3 regions of the Anoxybacillus sp. P3H1B genome follow, and region 3 is predicted to be linked to each of the others. Evidence: predicted binding sites of a transcription regulator. Region 3 holds the regulator's gene; each other region holds the start of a gene.
The links. Region 3 encodes CtsR, which represses protease genes until heat stress. Its sites were predicted from a motif close to ATGGTCAATAAAGGTCAAACA; they were not measured.
Positions count from the first base shown of each region.

Region 1 (6,470 bases), on a different contig from region 3:
TATTTGGAATGTAAAGGAAGCGGAAATTCGCCGCAAGCGGAAGCAGCTTGGCATTATTCCAGCTTATAAAATGGTAGATACGTGTGCAGCGGAATTCCACTCGGAAACGGATTACTATTACTCCACTTATTTTGGTGCGGATGAACGAAAAGCAAGCGATAAAGAAAAAGTTCTTATTATCGGAGCAGGGCCGATTCGAATCGGCCAAGGAATTGAGTTTGACTACAGCTCCGTTCATAGCGTCTATGCTCTTCAGAAAGAAGGATACGAAACCGTCTTGATTAACAATAATCCGGAAACCGTTAGCACCGATTTTGCAGTGGCGGATCGTCTTTATTTCGAACCGCTTGTGTTGGAAGATGTGCTTAATGTGATTGAGGCAGAACAAATTCAAAAAGTGGTTGTCCAATTCGGGGGACAGACAGCGATTAATCTAGTAAAAGAACTGGAAGAGGCAGGTGTGACCATTTTAGGCGCCTCATACGATGTCATTGACCAGCTGGAGGATCGTGATCGTTTTTATCAGCTTTTAGAGGAATTAGCGATTCCACACGTGCCTGGTGTAATAGCCGAAAATGAAAATGAGTTGGTGGAAAAAGCGGAAAAGATCGGTTATCCGGTGTTGCTTCGTCCGTCATATGTGATCGGCGGCAAAGGCATGTTTATTGTACAAAATGAACAGCAATTGTTGCAGCAAGCGGCCACTTTGACGTATCCCGTACTGATTGATGCGTATTTGGAAGGAAAAGAAGCCGAAGTCGATGTGGTAGCCGATGGAAAGAGCGTACTGATTCCAACCATTATTGAGCATGTTGAAAAAGCGGGCGTCCATTCAGGTGATAGCTATGCGTGGCTGCCAGCGCAAACGCTGTCAGAAGATGAAAAAGCCAAGATAAAAACATTTGCTGAAAAAATTGTGCAAAAGCTTCAATTCAAAGGTTTAATGAATATTCAATTTGTCATCGCAAATGGCGAGGTGTATGTGCTGGAAGTCAACCCTCGCGCGAGCCGAACGGTGCCGATTGTCAGCAAGACGACGGGAATTCCACTTGCGCAAATTGCGACAAAATTATTGCTTGGGAAATGCTTAGATGAGGTAAATGATTCTGTGACAAACAGCTTCAGCGATATGCCCTACATTGTTTTGAAATATCCCGTTTTTTCAATGCATAAGCTGCCTGGAGTCGATCCGCTTGTCGGGCCGGAAATGAAATCGACAGGCGAAGGAATTAGCATTGCTCATACAGCAGCGGAGGCAGCCGGCAAAGCGTTCCATTCTTATTTGACAAAAAAAGCAGATGCTTTCGAGGTTTATGTGGATGCAGAAATAGAGCAAATACAAGCGCTCGTAGAAGCAATGAAGAATAAGCGAATCAAGCTTGTGAGCCACATTCCATTTTCTGAATGGGTAAAGCGAAAAGAAGCATTAGCCTTTTTTAATTTCAAAAACGATCAACAAGCTGCGGAACAACGGATGCTTGCTTTGTCACGGCAGCTGCTGGCCTTTACGGAAGTGGAAACGTGCAAGCTGTTTTTGCAGGCGCTTGATTCTGACGATTTTTCCGTTCTTTCGATTCAGGAATGGCTTAAATTAAAAAAACAAACAGAGGAAGCGGTGATAGGATGAATGCGACAATCCATTCATTAAAAGGAAAGGATTTATTAACATTAATCGATTTTTCTTCTGAGGAGATCCATGATTTACTAACGTTAGCAAGTGAGTTGAAACAAAAGCAGCTGGCAGGTCAAGCCTATACACCATTAACAGGGAAAACATTGGCGATGATTTTCGAAAAGCCATCTACGCGGACGAGAGTATCCTTTGAAGTGGGGATGACACAGTTAGGCGGACATGCGCTTTATTTAAACAGCAATGATTTGCAAATTGGCCGCGGGGAAACCATTGCTGATACGGCAAGAGTATTATCGCAATATGTAGATGCGATTATGATTCGCACATTCGCCCATAGCAAAATCGAAGAGCTTGCACAGTACGCAACGGTGCCCGTTATTAACGGATTGACAGATGACGATCATCCATGCCAAGCACTGGCTGATTTACTAACCATTTATGAAACGAAAAAACAGCTAAAGGGACTGAAGCTAGTATATGTCGGAGATGGCAATAATGTTGCCCATGGATTAATGATCGCCGCTGCCAAAGTAGGGATGGATTGTACGATTGCATGCCCGGTAGGCTATGAACCGAAAGAACAATATGTCGAGGCTGCAATCGAAGTAGCCAAACAAACAGGATCACAAATTGTCGTGACCCATTCTCCACAAGAAGCGGTGAAACATGCTGATGTCATTTATACGGATGTATGGACGAGCATGGGACAAGAACAGGAAAGCCAGCAGCGGCTGGCAGTGTTCCAGCCGTTTCAAGTCAACGAACAGCTAGTGAAGCAGGCTAAGCCAGATTATATGTTTTTGCATTGTTTGCCTGCTCATCGCGACGAAGAAGTGACAGCTGGCGTCATTGACAGCGACCATTCTTATGTATTTGAGCAAGCGGGAAATCGTCTCCATGTCCAAAAAGCCATTTTGCTATCGTTATTATCATGCTGAAAAACACCGGAGGTTACTCCGGTGTTTTTTTGCAAATCATTCCACGATTTGCATGAGTGAATGATAAAAAGAGGGGAGATGATAAGCGTGTACGCTGCTTGAAGGAGGGGATGAGCATGGGCCAAAGACGTCATTTTGGACCAGGGGACAAAGCGCCCAACAATGGTGTATATATTGAAATCGGAGAAACAGGAGATAACGTGAAAAATCCTAAAAAAGTGAAGCTCAAAGCGGGAGATACATTCCCAGAAACGTCCAATCATAATCGCCATTGGACTTATATGCGCAAACCATAACGATCGATGCAGCCGTTGATATGGTAGACAAAGCAGATTTTTTCTTTGTCTACCATTATTTTGAGGCGTTACTCATTTCAGTTGTTTCCACTTCAAAATGTCTTAAAAACGCTGGGCAGAGAAAGAAGAGAACCGAACGAAGACGTTACCGTGCAGACGAACGAGACGCTGTGACGCAGGATAATAGACTGAGCCATTCTCACCGTGGGAATGGCTTTTCCTGTGGGACAAGGGTATAATATATATAAAGGTCAAAAAAAGTCAAAAGACAGGTGAATGTCATGGATATGAACAAGCTAACAGAAAAGATGCAGGAGGCGCTGATCTCTGCTCAATCCATCGCCAAAACGTATCATCATCAAATGATGGATATCGATCATCTTTTGCTGGCGTTGTTGGAGCAGGAAGAAGGGCTGGCCAAACGCATGCTCTCTCTTCTACATATCAATATTAACAAAATGGCTGTAGATCTCCGTTCATTTTTAAAAAGAAAACCTGAAGTGATGGGGGAGGAAGAAATTGTCTACATGGCGCCTCGTTTGGAACGGTTGCTCACCAACGCTGAACAGGAAGCAAAACAGATGAAGGATGAGTATACCTCTGTAGAACATTTGCTTTTGGCGTTAACCAATGAAAAAAATGAGATCGGGCAGCTGCTGCAAAAGTACGAATTAAATCGTTCGAGACTTTTACACGTATTAAAAGAAATAAGGGGGAATCAGCGCGTGACAAGTGCAAATCCAGAAGCTACATATGAGGTATTAAAAAAATATGGCCGCGATTTAGTGGAAGAGGCGCGCGCCGGAAAAATTGACCCTGTCATCGGCCGCGACAGTGAAATTCGCCGTGTGATCCGCATTTTATCGCGTAAAACCAAAAATAATCCAGTGCTTATTGGCGAACCGGGAGTGGGAAAAACAGCGATTGTCGAAGGGCTTGCTCAACGGATTGTTCGGAAGGACGTACCGGAAGGCTTAAAAGATAAAATCATTTTTGCTTTAGATATGAGCTCTTTAATCGCAGGAGCGAAATTTCGCGGGGAATTTGAAGAGCGCTTAAAAGCTGTATTAAATGAAATAAAAAAAAGCGAAGGAAAGATCATTTTATTTATTGACGAGTTGCATACGATTGTCGGTGCTGGAAAAGCCGAGGGGGCTATTGATGCAGGAAACATGTTAAAGCCGATGCTCGCTCGCGGGGAATTGCGCTGCATTGGCGCTACCACTTTGGATGAATATCGACAATATATCGAAAAGGACCCGGCTTTAGAGCGACGGTTTCAGCAGGTGCTTGTGGAAGAGCCGAGCGTGGAAGATACGATTTCTATCTTGCGTGGTTTAAAGGAACGGTTTGAGATTCATCACGGCGTGAATATTCATGACCGCGCGCTCGTTACCGCTGCGGTATTATCAGATCGCTATATTTCTGAACGTTTTCTTCCTGATAAAGCCATTGATCTTGTTGATGAAGCGTGCGCCATGATTCGCACAGAAATTGATTCAATGCCATCAGAATTAGATGAGGTGATGCGTCGTGTGATGCAGCTTGAGATTGAAGAAGCAGCGTTGCGCAAGGAAGAGGATGAAGCGAGCCGGGAACGTCTGGAAGCTCTCAAACAGGAGCTGGCCAATTTAAAAGAAAAAGCCAATAGCATGAAAGCGAAATGGCAACAGGAAAAAGAAGCGATTCAGCAAATACGCGGTGTTCGTGAGGAACTGGAAAGAGCAAAACGAGAGCTAGAAGAGGCTGAAAATGCTTATGATTTAAATAAAGCAGCTGAGCTGCGCCATGGACGCATTCCGGAACTGGAAAAGCAATTAAAGCAACTTGAACAAGATGCGAGCCGAACAGAAAAAGAAGGGCGGCTTTTGCGGGAAGAGGTGACGGAAGAAGAAATTGCCGAAATCGTCTCAAGATGGACCGGCATCCCATTAACGAAGCTAGTAGAAGGGGAACGAGAAAAGCTGTTGCGCTTGCAGGAGCTATTGCATCAACGCGTCATCGGTCAAGACGAAGCGGTAGAGTTGGTGGCAGATGCCGTGTTGCGGGCGCGCGCCGGTATTAAAGATCCGCGCCGACCGATTGGATCCTTTCTATTTCTAGGGCCGACAGGGGTAGGGAAAACGGAGCTGGCCAAGGCGTTGGCGCAAGCGCTTTTTGATAGCGAAGAACAGATGGTTCGGATTGATATGTCGGAGTACATGGAAAAGCACGCGGTATCGCGGCTGATTGGCGCGCCTCCCGGATATGTCGGTTATGAAGAAGGCGGACAGCTGACAGAAGCGGTGCGTCGCAAGCCGTATTCGGTTATTTTGCTTGATGAAGTGGAAAAAGCGCATCCGGAAGTGTTTAATATTTTATTACAAGCGCTTGACGACGGCCGCATTACGGACTCACAAGGAAGAACGGTGGACTTTAAAAATACCGTCATTATTTTAACATCGAATATCGGTTCACACACACTACTGGAAGCAGGGCAAGAAAATGGCGAAATTGGCGAAGAAGCTCGCAGTCAAGTGATGCAGCAATTGCGAATGCACTTCCGGCCGGAATTTTTAAATCGCATTGATGATATCGTTCTATTTAAGCCGCTGACGATAAAAGAGTTAAAGGGAATTGTGGACAAGTTTGCGGGAGAACTGGGCACACGCCTTGCGGATCGCCATATTTCTGTAACGCTGTCAGAGCGTGCGAAAGAGTATATCGCGCAAGCAGGTTTTGATCCTGTCTATGGAGCGCGTCCATTAAAGAGATTTATGCAGAAGCGGATTGAAACGCCTCTGGCCAAAGAAATCGTGGCGGGACGGGTGAAGGATCACAGCCGGATTGTCGCGGACTATGAGAACGAGCAAATCGTGATCAAGACGAATGCTGAAAGCGAAATGTAACTATTTTTGACCGCAGAGTAATATGAATGAAAGTTGTACACCATAATTTGGAATCAGCGTCGTCCGTTGAAAGTAAGCGTTCGGTCACGTCAAAGCGTGCCGGCGAAATCGGATATCACCTGCTCAATGGTGGGCAAATGCTCGCCCATCAAGTTGTAATGGCAGAGAGTATTGACAAAAGGAGGCTGCCTTTTTAGACAGCCTCCTTTTGTGCAGCGCACTAAGAGCTAGGTTCTGCTTTTTAATGATGGTCATGATGGCCAACAGGATCATTAGGAAGCAAGCTGCCAATGATGATGACAAAAATCGTCATAGCCACTCCTAAAAAAGCGCCTGTTGAAAATTGATAAGAACTTCCTTGCATGGAACTAATGACATATGTAGCCATTTGTGCTAGCAAGAATGTCCAAAAGAGCGTCCAAAAAAATCTCATGATTTTCACCTCAACATTTCTTGCTTTCTTTATCTATCTTATCACAAATCGCTTTCATGGAAAATGTTCTTCTTTTTAGGCTGATACCCTTTCCATCTTTGAAGTGTTCACATATATTTCTAATGTACAGCTATGCTTTGTAGAAGGCAACAAACAGGGGTTTCATTGAGGTATAAGTGATCAGGAGAGGATGATGATTCGCTTTTCTGCGCATAACGATTATTGTTCGAAGGGCGGCAGAAAAGCAATAAAGGTAATCAATTTCTAAATGATATTGATTCA
Region 1 is NZ_LPUG01000012.1:242,119-248,588, forward strand. Features, by position in the region: gene AT864_RS08470 (carbamoyl phosphate synthase large subunit) at 1-1,627, shown strand, start outside; gene argF (ornithine carbamoyltransferase) at 1,624-2,571, shown strand; gene AT864_RS08480 (YjzC family protein) at 2,688-2,867, shown strand; gene clpB (ATP-dependent chaperone ClpB) at 3,149-5,755, shown strand; gene AT864_RS08490 (YjzD family protein) at 5,997-6,188, opposite strand.
Region 1: clpB (ATP-dependent chaperone ClpB) is a predicted target of CtsR. The motif match lies at 3,115-3,135, and genes of this name have one in related genera.

Region 2 (6,470 bases), on a different contig from region 3:
AAAGAGCGCAATTCAAGCGTTGAATACTGCAGCAATTCAATCGCTTGAGCCAGTTCCTTTGTTAATGAGAGGTGCAAGCGTTGCTCTTGAAACAGCCCCGCTCTCATAATCTCACGCTCCCTTCTTTATTATTGTACATCAACATCCTCAAAACGTATAGGAAATAAAATTTCCGTATATCCGAATCCATTATTTTTATATATATTCGAAAAATCACACAAAAAAGACCTTTCCTGATCGTGGACTGCTGCTATTATGAAGATAGATAACAGGAGCATTTTGGAAAGTATAGGCGGATATTCTTTATAGATGTGGTGAATGTTGTCGATATCCTACACATAGTTGTCAGACTAATGATACTACTGATCCACTCAAAACCAATGAACACTGCTTGAATTCTTGTTTTTATCGCTGAAAAACCGATCAGAATCCGACCTTTTACACGAAACATCCCAAATTCATACCAATAAAAGGAACAAGGGAAAGCTCTTTCGCTCTTTTAAATACGACGGGTTCTGGTAATCCTACTTATTACAACATAGGATTAAAAGAGGGTGATTGGGTGATTTACATATATAATGACTACGCTGGAACACATAGCACGGCACTAGCAGCAGCCTACCATTTAAAAAAGCTGCCTTTGGATCGAGAGCTGACGAAAGAAGAAATTTTAAATACGGACTATTTTAACAAACTGACAAAGGATGATTTCGGAAAATTTTTCTTCCACGGAATCGATGAAGATGGAAATTCTGTGTATACCATTGGCAGAAAAAGAAACAAATTAGTCGTTCAAGCATTGGTAAATTTCATTACGTTGCTACAAGAAAAACATAGCCATCACGAAAAGATTATTTTTTCTAATACTTCGCCAACGGTTCCATTTGCCATGACAATGGGAGGGTTTTTTTCAAGAGGATTGCACATCGATTTTATTGGCGTCCCCTTATTAGTTTTAGGTGCCAAACAATGTTGTCATGATATTCTTCGTCTCGTTGAATTTACAAAGCAAATCGGTCAATCGACAGAAAAAAAAGTCGTTGTATTAGAAAATCAAAATTTCAAATAACATCTATCTCTTGGTTATTTTCGTGCCAAAAATGCTCGAAAATAACCATCCTTTTTTCTTCCTGACAAACAGAGAAGAAGCAACCCGTCCGTTTCTCCGCTGCTTCTTTATTTGAATCCCCCCCTCAACATGTTCTTTGATTTTTCCCAATAAAAAGGGTCCAGCATCGCCATGGCGCCTTGCCCGCAAAGAGATTGATTCGTATGTCATCGACGAAAAGAGCCCCTACCAATGGATTTAACAACGCTGGAACTGTCTTGTGAAAAATTTTTCCAAAAACAAAAGGACTCTTTCGGATTTAAAAAAATAAAAAACGACCGCAAATGCAGTCGTATCAAGGAGTTGTGGAAATTTAATCCGAACCAGTAGGATAGTTGGAACGCCCTCGGCAGGATTCGAACCCACGCTAAGAGAACCGGAATCTCTCGTGCTATCCACTACACTACGAGGGCATGATTGGTTAGCCGCATGTTCCATTATAATGAAGAACGTTTTTTTTTGCAAGGGGAAAATAAATTTTAATTAAGTATATTTTACCCTTAATTTTCCATTTATTTGATTATTCATTATTATATAGATTAAGAAATCGAACAGCCCCAAATCCGATTCATTTATTAATTATTGCACTGAAAAAACTGTGACTTGTATACAAGTCACAGTCGCATCAGAATATGCTCAAAGTGCTTTCATTAACTTATTTTTAGTAATTTCAAATATAAACATTATTTATTCCATTATCATCATATAATAAACCCTACATGCCCAGTTAGAAATGCTCAATCTAATGATTGACTAATTGTTATCGTCAACAAATATTTATTGAGCTGAGTATAATTCTTTCATTTTGTTTAATAGTTGCTTTGATGGTGTTTCATATTTGATATAAGCTGGCATCTTGGTGATATAGTAGCCGCTCCCTACACTATACTGTCCTCCATAAAGCTGATCATAGCTATATACCCGATAACGCTCACCCGGTTTTAACACTCTAACAAAATGCAATTTATTTTGTTCATCGCGCTTCCATAAATTGATTGGTTTAATGATTGTAATTCTTCCGATTTGCCCTCTTTTTAATTGCTCATTTCCCCACATAATAGCTACTTTTGTTTTAACAGAAATTAATTCTAAAGATTCTGGATCACCATGAATCAAAGATGGATTTTCTGATTTTATTAATCCTAAATTTTTAGCATAATATCGATATCTCCCATCACTTTCTTTAACTTCTACTACATTTTTGAAAGTTCCGGCTTTTGTTTTCACAGTCTTATTTAATGATGTGATCGTACAAGTAATTTTTTTTCCTGCAAAATTCACATAAGACCATTGTTTCCCTATTTTCAGTGGATAAACAAGACGCAAGGAATATTTCCCCTCATCGATAACAAGTCCCTGCTGATTCTCTTGATAAGACTCCGTTGATACATAGTCTTTTTCTCCATAAGAGTAAACTTCTTGCCATATATACTTATGATTTTGCATATGACTAAATTCCTTAACTGCCTTTCCTTCATAATAAATATAATGTAGGATTTTCTTCGGATCAGGCATGTAACTATCATCTCCAGCAGCAAAAGCATTTTGAGCAAATAAAGTAGTCATAAACGTCAAAAACAACCCGATAAACAAAGTTGCAACCTGAAAAGTTATAATTTTGTTCACTTTGCTTCCCCCTCTCTATAAAAACATTATTCAACATTCAAGCAATAAATCCCTCTATTTTACATAAAATAAATTTTGTTCCTTAACCGATTTCCATTGTGAATTTAACAAACCACTCTTAATACTAGAGGCATATTTAAATTAATCACTTAATCACCTTTTAATACGATTTATATTCACTAATTAAATTTTTAGTAAACATATAAAAAGTTTGAGATTAAGCTAACCCATTATAAAATCTACAAAACACTCTATCTAACTTGATTATTGCGACAACTATTTTTCCGGAATAACTCTGATCTTACAGCAGATAAATGATACAATAGGTGTATATCTGATTATCATCCTCCCCCACCTATACGTTGAAGGAGGATGATAACCTCATCATTTCTCCCTTATTCGAATACGAGAAAATTGACTCTTCTCATTAAAGGATGCCGTTAAAATCAAAGAAAGAATTAAAAAGTAAACAGTCTTATCAATTATGAGATAAACCATTCCGTTCATCATCTATACCATATAAAACTCCTATTTCCCAATGCCAAAGTAGGAATGTTTAAAAAACAAAAAAGCGGATATGCTGAAAAAAGGGATATCGAAACAGAATAGCGAATAAATAAAATTATGAGGAGAAGGCAAAACGCTTTTTGTTTGACCTTCATTGACCAATTATGTATCATAGAAATACATATGATTTTAATTGACTGGTAAAGGAGGAAAACTCATGAATTTAATTCCTACAGTGATTGAGCAAACAAGCCGCGGTGAACGCGCATATGACATTTACTCCCGCTTGCTTAAAGACCGCATCATTATTTTAGGTAGTGCCATCGATGACCATGTCGCGAACTCCATTGTTTCCCAGCTTTTATTCTTAGCAGCGGAAGATCCGGAAAAAGATATTTCCCTTTATATTAACAGCCCTGGCGGTTCGATTACAGCCGGAATGGCCATTTATGACACGATGCAGTTTATTAAGCCAGATGTTTCGACCATTTGCATTGGAATGGCAGCATCAATGGGGGCGTTCCTGCTTTCTGCTGGCGCAAAAGGAAAGCGCTTTGCTCTTCCAAACAGTGAAATCATGATCCATCAGCCTTTGGGAGGAGCGCAAGGTCAAGCTACTGATATCGAGATTGCCGCTAAACGCATCTTGTTCTTACGCGATAAGCTGAATCGCATTTTGGCAGAAAATACAGGCCAGCCAATCGAGATCATCGAGCGCGATACAGACCGCGATAACTTTATGACGGCGGAAAAAGCAAAAGAATATGGTTTAATCGACCGCGTGTTGGCACGCGTTGACGAAAAATAATCCGGACAGCCAGTAGTAGACAAAGTCAAAACAGACTTTGTCTACTACTATTTTAAAAACGTTTGGCTGAAAAATGCGGACAGCCAATCTGAAAATATGAAGGCTGTTCTTTTCCGTAAAGAACAGCCTTTTCCTTTATGCATCGAATGAATCTCGGACAAAGTGCGGTTTGAGCATCCTGAACGAGTCGCTCTCTCCCAGCCATTCCTGCAGCCTCTTACTATCCTTCTTTTTGCACATATTTTGTCAATGCTTCAATCGCTTCTTGTTCATCCGGTCCATCAGCGATTAATGTAATGACAGACCTGGAGCTGATCGCTAGGCTCATCAGACCCATGATGCTTTTGGCATTGACTTTTTTTCCATCTTTTTTAATAAAAAGATCCGATGAGAAGCGGTTCGCTTCCTGAACAAAAAGTGCAGCTGGACGCGCTTGCAATCCAGTTTTCAACAACACTTCCACCTGTTTTTCCACCATATTCCTTCCTCCCCTTTTCCTGATTTTATTTATGGAAGTCTACAGGCTGTCCTGCCCGCAGCTTTTCAGCAATCTCATCGATTTTCCGCAAGCGATGGTTAATGCCCGACTTGCTAATTTTCCCCCCTGAAACCATTTCACCTAATTCTTTTAATGTAACATCTTGATATGTTACTCGTAATTCTGCAATTTCTCGAAGCTTATCTGGAAGTGCGCTTAAACCAATGGTTTCATCAATGTAGCGAATGTTTTCTACTTGACGAATCGCGGCGCCAATCGTTTTATTTAAATTAGCCGTTTCACAATTGACAAGGCGGTTGACCGAGTTTCGCATATCGCGGACAATCCGAACATCCTCAAAGCGCAGCAAAGCCTGATGAGCGCCAATAATATTAAGAAACTCTGAAATTTTTTCTGCCTCTTTTAAATACGTAATAAACCCCTTTTTGCGTTCCAACGTTTTCGCATGCAGCCCAAAATGGCTGTTCATTAATTCACATAACGAGTTGTTATGATCTTTGTCCAGTGAAAAAATCTCTAAATGGTAGGAAGAGGTTTCGGGATTATTAACCGATCCGCCAGCAAGAAAAGCGCCTCGCAAATAAGAACGCTTGCAGCATTTTTTCTTGATCAATTCTGGAGAGATGACCCGAACAAACGAAAAAGATTCCTCCAAGATTTTTAAATCCTCAAGTAATTCGCGCGCTCCTTCGACAATTCGAACGATGTAAACATTGTTTTTCTTTAAGCGCATTTTTTTCCGGACAAGCAGTTCAACGGTAACGGTGTATCCTTTTTTCATTAGCGTATAAATGCGCCGGGCGATGGCCGCGTTTTCCGTTTGGACATCAATGGTAAGCTTGCGATTGGAAAAAGACAGCGAGCCATTCATGCGCAAAAGGGCTGATAATTCTGCTTTTAAGCAACAGTCTTTGACATCTAAATTCGTTAGCTCTTTTTTCGTCTCTGACGCAAACGACAACCTACTCACCTCCATGCTTCATGATTTTTTCAAAGGATAAAGGAGGTGCGTGCGACTCTAGCACGTTTCTAAAAGTGAAACGAGCAGCGCTGCCACCTTTTTTGTATCATGGCGTATCACGCGATCTTCATACTTTACAATATGATCGCGGATAATGGTTATTCCCAGCTCCGTTAGCTTTTCTAAATCTTCCTTGACAGGTTCGGACAGCTCTTCCGCATAACGCTGCTGAATATCCTTAGGAATTTCTCCGCTATTGACAAGAATCATATCCAAAAAAGCACACTCCATATGATCATACAGCGCTTTCACATGGTCGCTTGCTGTATAATGCAATGTTTCGCCGGCTTGGGTCATGACATTGCATACATAAACTTTTTTAGCTTTTGCCTCGCATACCTCTTGACCGATTTTCGGCACTAACAAATTAGGCAAAATACTTGTATATAAGCTTCCAGGGCCGAGCACAATCAAATCAGCCTGACGAATTTCATGCAGTGCTTCTTCAAGCGGTTCAATCTGTTCTGGAGTTAAAAAAACTCTTTTGATTTTTTTTCCAGAGTACGGGATTTTCGATTCTCCAGAAACGATGGTCCCGTCTTCCATTTCCGCATGAAGAACTACGCTTTTATTCGCTGCCGGCAATACCTTGCCTCGCACATTCAACACTTTGCTCATTTCACGAATGGCTTTAACAAAATCTCCAGTAATGGAGGTCATCGCAGCTAAAATTAAGTTGCCTACTGAATGGCCCGACAATCCGTTTCCGTTTTGGAAGCGATGCTGAAACAATTCAACGACGAGCGGCTCGACATCTGAAAGTGCAGCTAGAACATTGCGAATATCACCTGGCGGCGGAATATCAAGTTCATCCCGCAAACGGCCTGAACTTCCTCCATCATCTGCTACAGTCACAATCGCAGTAATATCGACATCATATTGCTTCAGCCCTCTCAACAGC
Region 2 is NZ_LPUG01000021.1:109,838-116,307, reverse strand. Features, by position in the region: gene rpoN (RNA polymerase factor sigma-54) at 1-107, opposite strand, end outside; gene AT864_RS13565 (DUF3189 family protein) at 563-1,069, shown strand; tRNA gene AT864_RS13555 (tRNA-Arg) at 1,450-1,521, opposite strand; gene AT864_RS13550 (alpha-amylase) at 1,886-2,734, opposite strand; gene clpP (ATP-dependent Clp endopeptidase proteolytic subunit ClpP) at 3,459-4,049, shown strand; gene AT864_RS13540 (HPr family phosphocarrier protein) at 4,270-4,527, opposite strand; gene whiA (DNA-binding protein WhiA) at 4,553-5,509, opposite strand; gene yvcK (YvcK family protein) at 5,567-6,470, opposite strand, start outside.
Region 2: clpP (ATP-dependent Clp endopeptidase proteolytic subunit ClpP) is a predicted target of CtsR. The motif match lies at 3,383-3,403, and genes of this name have one in related genera.

Region 3 (6,470 bases):
TTGGATATAGAAGAAGGAGCAGTATGAACAAATACTCCCCTTGCTGCTGGTTTTCCTTTCTCAATTTCCTCAATCATAGAGTTCCACGTCTGACAACCTGGACACTTTCCCATCCATTTGGCTGATTCATATCCGCATTCTTGACATACAAATTTCGTTTTCTTTTTCATAACAGCTAATTCCTCTCTATTCGCAAATGCAAAAAGAAGGTATGCGCCAATCTACTTCTGCCGCATACCTTGCTGCCACCTTTTACTGAACGGTTTGTTCTGATAAAACTACAAATTCTCCGTCTTTGACATCTACAATGACTTTTTGCCCTTTTGTGATCGTTCCTTTCAACAGCTCTTCAGATAAGCGGTCTTCAATGTGTTTTTGTAAAGCTCGGCGCAATGGACGAGCACCATATTCTGGGTCATGTCCTTCTTCAGCAATTTTTGCAATCGTTTCTTCCGTCAATTCTAATTCAATATCTTGCTCTGTTAAACGTTTTACAAGCTGATCGGCCATAAGATGAACAATTTTTGCTAAATGTTGTTTTTCTAATGAGTGGAATACAATAATTTCGTCAATACGATTCAAAAACTCTGGACGGAACGCTTTTTTCAATTCATCCATGACTTTACCCTTCATGTCTTTATATTTCTGGCTTTCATCTTGAACATTAAAGCCTACATACTTATTTCGTTTCAGGGCATCAGCTCCCACATTGGATGTCATAATCACAATCGTATTGCGGAAATCAACCGTTCTTCCTTTTGAATCTGTTAAACGTCCGTCTTCTAATACCTGCAGAAGAATATTAAATACATCTGGATGTGCTTTTTCCATCTCATCCAATAAAACGACCGAGTATGGTTTACGGCGAACTTTTTCTGTCAATTGTCCTCCTTCTTCATATCCGACATATCCAGGAGGAGAACCAACAAGTCGAGAAGTAGAATGCTTCTCCATATACTCGGACATATCGATGCGAATCAACGCATCCTCATCTCCAAACATCGCTTCTGCCAGTGCTCGTGCTAACTCTGTTTTTCCTACCCCAGTTGGTCCAAGGAAGATAAATGAACCGATTGGACGCTTTGGATCCTTTAATCCTGCACGGGCGCGTCGGACCGCCTTCGCCACTGCTTTCACTGCTTCTTCCTGTCCAATCACTCGCGAATGCAAAATTTCTTCAAGCTTTAACAACCGTTCTGTTTCTGTTTGCGCCAATTTCGATACAGGTATTCCTGTCCAGCTAGATACAACCAAAGCAATATCCTCTACTGTTACTTCCGAATTTTCCTGACCTTGCTTTTCTTTCCAAGCGCGTTTTGTTTCTTCTAATTCCTCACGCAAACGTTGTTCCGTATCGCGCAATGAAGCAGCTTTTTCAAATTCCTGACTCTGAACAGCAGCGTCTTTTTCTTTACGAACCTCTTCTAACTTTTGTTCCAACTCTTTTAAATTAGGAGGAGCGGTAAAAGAACGAAGACGCACTTTTGAGCATGCCTCATCAATTAAATCAATGGCTTTATCTGGGAGAAAGCGATCTGTAATATATCGATCTGATAGCTTCACTGCTTGAATAATTGCTTCATCAGAAATCGAGACACGATGATGCGCTTCATATCGGTCACGTAACCCTTTTAAAATTTGAATGGACTCTTCAACAGTCGGTTCATCAACATAAATTGGCTGGAAACGACGTTCTAGCGCAGCATCCTTCTCTATATATTTCCGGTATTCATCTAACGTTGTAGCACCGATACACTGCAATTCACCACGAGCTAATGAAGGTTTTAAAATGTTTGAAGCATCAATAGCTCCTTCCGCTCCCCCTGCGCCGATGAGCGTATGCAGCTCATCAATAAATAAAATAATATTTCCTGCTTGACGAATTTCATCCATAACTTTTTTCAAGCGGTCTTCAAATTCACCGCGATATTTGGTTCCGGCAACAACTGTCCCCATGTCTAACGTCATGACTCGCTTGTCTCGTAACGTTTCAGGAACTTCATTATTGACAATTTGCTGCGCCAATCCTTCTGCAATCGCTGTTTTACCTACACCGGGTTCACCGATTAATACCGGGTTGTTTTTCGTGCGTCGGCTTAATACTTCAATTACACGTTGAATCTCTTTACTTCTTCCAATGACAGGATCTAAGCTGCCTTCGCGAGCAATGGCTGTTAAATCGCGAGCAAGACTGTCTAACGTCGGTGTACTCACATGGGAAGCACTGCCTTGGTGTCCGGAAACAGACTCATTGCTTCCCAATAGTTGTAACACTTGTTGACGTGCTTTATTCAAGCTTACTCCTAAATTATTGAGAACACGAGCGGCGACTCCCTCTCCTTCACGAATTAAGCCAAGCAAAATATGCTCTGTACCTACATACGAATGTCCAAGCTTTCTGGCTTCATCCATAGAAAGCTCAATCACTTTTTTGGCACGTGGCGTATAATGAATCGTTTGCGACACCTCATGTCCTCGACCAATCAATGCCTCTACTTCCTTCTGAATCTTTTCTGGTCCTAACCCCAAAGCAATTAAAGCTTTAGCGGCAATCCCTTCCCCCTCGCGAATCAATCCAAGCAAAATATGCTCCGTGCCAATGTTATTGTGACCAAGACGTACCGCTTCTTCTTGAGCTAAAGCCAACACTTTTTGCGCCCGTTCTGTGAATCTACCGAACATCATTTTCATCACCCTCCATTGCTTTTCGTTCTTCCATTTTTAAACGTTCTCGAATCAAAGTAGCTCGAAGAACATCCCGTTCATTAGGTCTTAATGCTCCGCCAGCATATTGCTGCAAGAATCCCGGCTGCATTAAAATCATCAGCTCATTTAGAATGCTCCGAGAAATGTTTTTAATATACCCTAAATCAATTCCCAAACGTACATCCGATAAACATTGGGCCGCTTCCTTCGATTCGATAACACGGCAATTGGTCAAGATGCCATAGGAGCGAAAGACTCTGTCTTCTAATTGTATGTTTAAAGTTTTGACTAATGCCTCTCTTGCCATTCTTTCCTGAGCAATTAATTGTTGAACAACACTTTTTAAATCCTCCACAATATCTTCTTCTGATTTGCCAAGCGTAATTTGATTTGATATTTGGAATATATTCCCTAAGGCCTCACTTCCTTCTCCATACGTTCCTCTTACCACTAATCCTAGTTGGCTAATGGCTGGAATGATTTGGTTCATTTGCTGTGTTAGAGTCAGAGCCGGTAAATGCATCATTACCGATGCTCTTAATCCTGTTCCTACATTTGTAGGACAGCTTGTTAAATAACCTTTCTTTTCATCAAATGCGTAATTGACATGCATTTCAATCCAATCATCCAGCGCATTGGCCATCTCTAAAGCTTCTGTCAGTTGCAGTCCTGGAAATAAACATTGAATACGAATATGGTCCTCCTCGTTAATCATAATGCTTACCTCTTCATTTTCCGACAGCAAGCATGCTCCGAATGGGCAATCTTCCGCTAAATGTGGACTAATTAAATGTTTTTCAACCAATACCCTTTTTTCGATCGTTTGGAGCTCATTCATTTTTAAAAGCTCAAATCTACCAACTACAGGATGTGATTGGCGTGCAAATGTCTGTTCAAATTGCTGTACGATATGCTGGGCTTCTTCGTTGCCAAAAACAGTGGGAAACTGGTAATCTACAATATTCCTTGCAAGCCGAATCCGACTGCTCAATACAATGTCTGAGTCCGGACCTTCTTGGTTCATCCAAGAGCTTACTGCTGTATTCAAAAACTTCTCAAGCGACACAATCAGCCCTCCTCCCCATGTTTACTTACACGTGATTCAAGCAAACGAATTTGATCGCGAACTTCAGCTGCTTTTTCAAACTCTTCTCTGGCAATAAGCTCTTGCAGTTTTTGTTTTAAATGAGCGATTTGTTTACGAATATAAATACTGCCACCGATTCGTCTTGGAATTTTCCCTGCATGAGTAGTATTGCCACTATGAAGTCGTTTCAATATCGGCTGCAGTTGTTTAGCGAATGTATGATAGCAATGAGAGCAGCCAAAACGGCCAATTTTGGCGAATTGATTATATGTCATGTTGCAGCGTTCACATTGCAAAATTTCAATGCTTTGAAATGCATTTTGCTTGGCTCCCTTTGTAGGAGCTTCAAAATTTAATAGACCTGCCAATAAATTTTGCAGAGAGAATCCTGCATTTCCATGAAACATAAAAACGTCCCCGTGCTCTTGAGCACAATGTTCGCAAAGATGAAATTCTGTCTTTTCACCATTGATAATTTTCGTAAAATGCATCGTGGCCGGTCTCTGCTTACATTCTTGACATATCAAAGATCTCACCTCTTTCTATTTATACTTCAAAGACATTAACATGGCTTTTAACATTCTAGCTCTCAACTCATCTCTTTGAGGCAAGTCAATATATAAAACAGATCGATCCATTACGCTCAACATAATATTTGCCTCTCGTTCAGAAATGACTTTTTCTTCAACAAGTCGGCGAATAATATCCTCTGCACTCGATTGACTGACATGATGACGAATTAAAGATAATAGCTGATCAATTAATTGCGATTCATTTTTTGTTTTCACTTTTATAATTCGAATATAGCCTCCACCGCCGCGCTTGCTTTCTACAATATAGCCTCGTTCCAAAGTAAAGCGTGTATTAATGACATAATTAATCTGTGAAGGAACGCACTGAAATTTATCGGCGATTTCACTTCGTTTAATCTCAACAATTTCTTGTTCACTCATATTTAAAACTTGCTTTAAATATTGTTCGATAATATCAGAAATGTTTCTCACCCTACCCCTCCTTGCTTAGGTAGTTGACTTTGACTATATTTGACCTTAATTTTACTATATAGCAGATATAAAAAAAATGCAACAAACAAGAGCAGATAATCATATGATTGCCGATTTTCCGAATTTAAAACAAAAGCAGTATGAATTAATTCGATAACATATGCTAAAAATCCTTTATATCAAGAAAAAAGTTATAATTATGAAGCAAGGACATATCTCAACATGACACATGCTCAAAGATCCATCTTTGAAGCAGTAAACCATTCAACGATGGAAACAGACACCAGCACTTTTTTAGAGTTTTCGCATGTGCAGCAAAGCATATTCAATCCGTAGAATATGTCAATTAAGCTGTTTTTGAATGAGAGAGAAGCACAGGAACCGAGGAGTTTGACGTGGTCATTCACATGATTTAACGTTTAATATGCTCGAGGATATGATATGGGGTGAATAGAGGTTCAAATTTTAATCAGTGAAAACCAATCGTATCGAAAAAACGAAATGTACAATTTTATTGTGAATATGTCGCAAAGCGCATCATAAATGAATAAAGACATATAAAAACCCACTCACTCCCTTGAAAATCCTATACAGCGACCAATAAGCTCCAAAGAGTGGACATTATGCGTTCTAATTTGATTAAAGAACATGCATGTAGGAGATGAAATCTCTTTTGATGCATTCTTCCAATAGATCCATCGGCTTTCTTTGTTTGGCACGCCGTATACAACAGAGAGGCCGCCGATTTTAAAAAGGCATTACTCAGGTGCTTATTTTTAAAAACGTATTTTGCGCTCGATTCGTTGCGAGAGTTGATGTGAGTCCTTCAGTGGTTTGATTATTGTCGCCGCCTTTGTAGACTAACAGCGTTCTGCATGTTTCGACGCTTTCTCGTACAAAACAATGGTTTCAAGAGCAAGAGTTTCCGGAATCTCATGCTCAACTGCTTATGCATTTAAGTGTCAAGCAGCCTTCAGCTGTGTGGATTGACAATATGGCACTCCGAAGCAGCCCCTATGATTCTCAAATGATGGGAAGGATGATGCCCACTCTTATCACTTGTTTAAGGGCTATCAACTTTATACAGGTATCACCGCAGGCGAAATCGTGGTCTCCCATATGCTTACACCCCCCAATCGACATGACGCGGCAGTCACGCCAGAGGTTTTTTGAGCTCTCAAAGACTGGAACATTCGGTTTGCTTTAGGAGATGCCGCCTATGACAGCAAGAAGGTTCAAACTATCGCCCGCCGAGAACATAGGAGTGTTTTTGGGTCACCTCGAAATCAAAAGAACGAATATGACTCCAGGGTTGTTGAAGGTGACATTTGGAAAACAGTTATGGGGCTTGCATACCAACATTGAACGAATAGGCCATCAGCTCAAAATGAAAGGACAAGGATCAGCATGAGTTATGGAGGTTATCGCCATCCGTTGCATGGTCAATAGTATATTTTTATTTAGCAACACCATCATTAGTAGTGTAAAGCATTTACAGATGGTTTCAATATATTAAACAAAAAAGCATGTTTCATAATGAAACATGCTTTTTATATACAGCCTAGCAACGTCCTACTCTTGCAGGGGCGTTAGCCCCAACTACCATCGGCGCTGGAGAGCTTAACTTCCGTGTTCGGGATGGGAACGGGTGTGACCTCTCCGCCATCGTCACT
Region 3 is NZ_LPUG01000025.1:14-6,483, reverse strand. Features, by position in the region: gene radA (DNA repair protein RadA) at 1-170, opposite strand, end outside; gene clpC (ATP-dependent protease ATP-binding subunit ClpC) at 253-2,685, opposite strand; gene AT864_RS14650 (protein arginine kinase) at 2,672-3,772, opposite strand; gene AT864_RS14645 (UvrB/UvrC motif-containing protein) at 3,775-4,320, opposite strand; gene AT864_RS14640 (CtsR family transcriptional regulator) at 4,336-4,797, opposite strand; rRNA gene rrf (5S ribosomal RNA) at 6,357-6,470, opposite strand, start outside.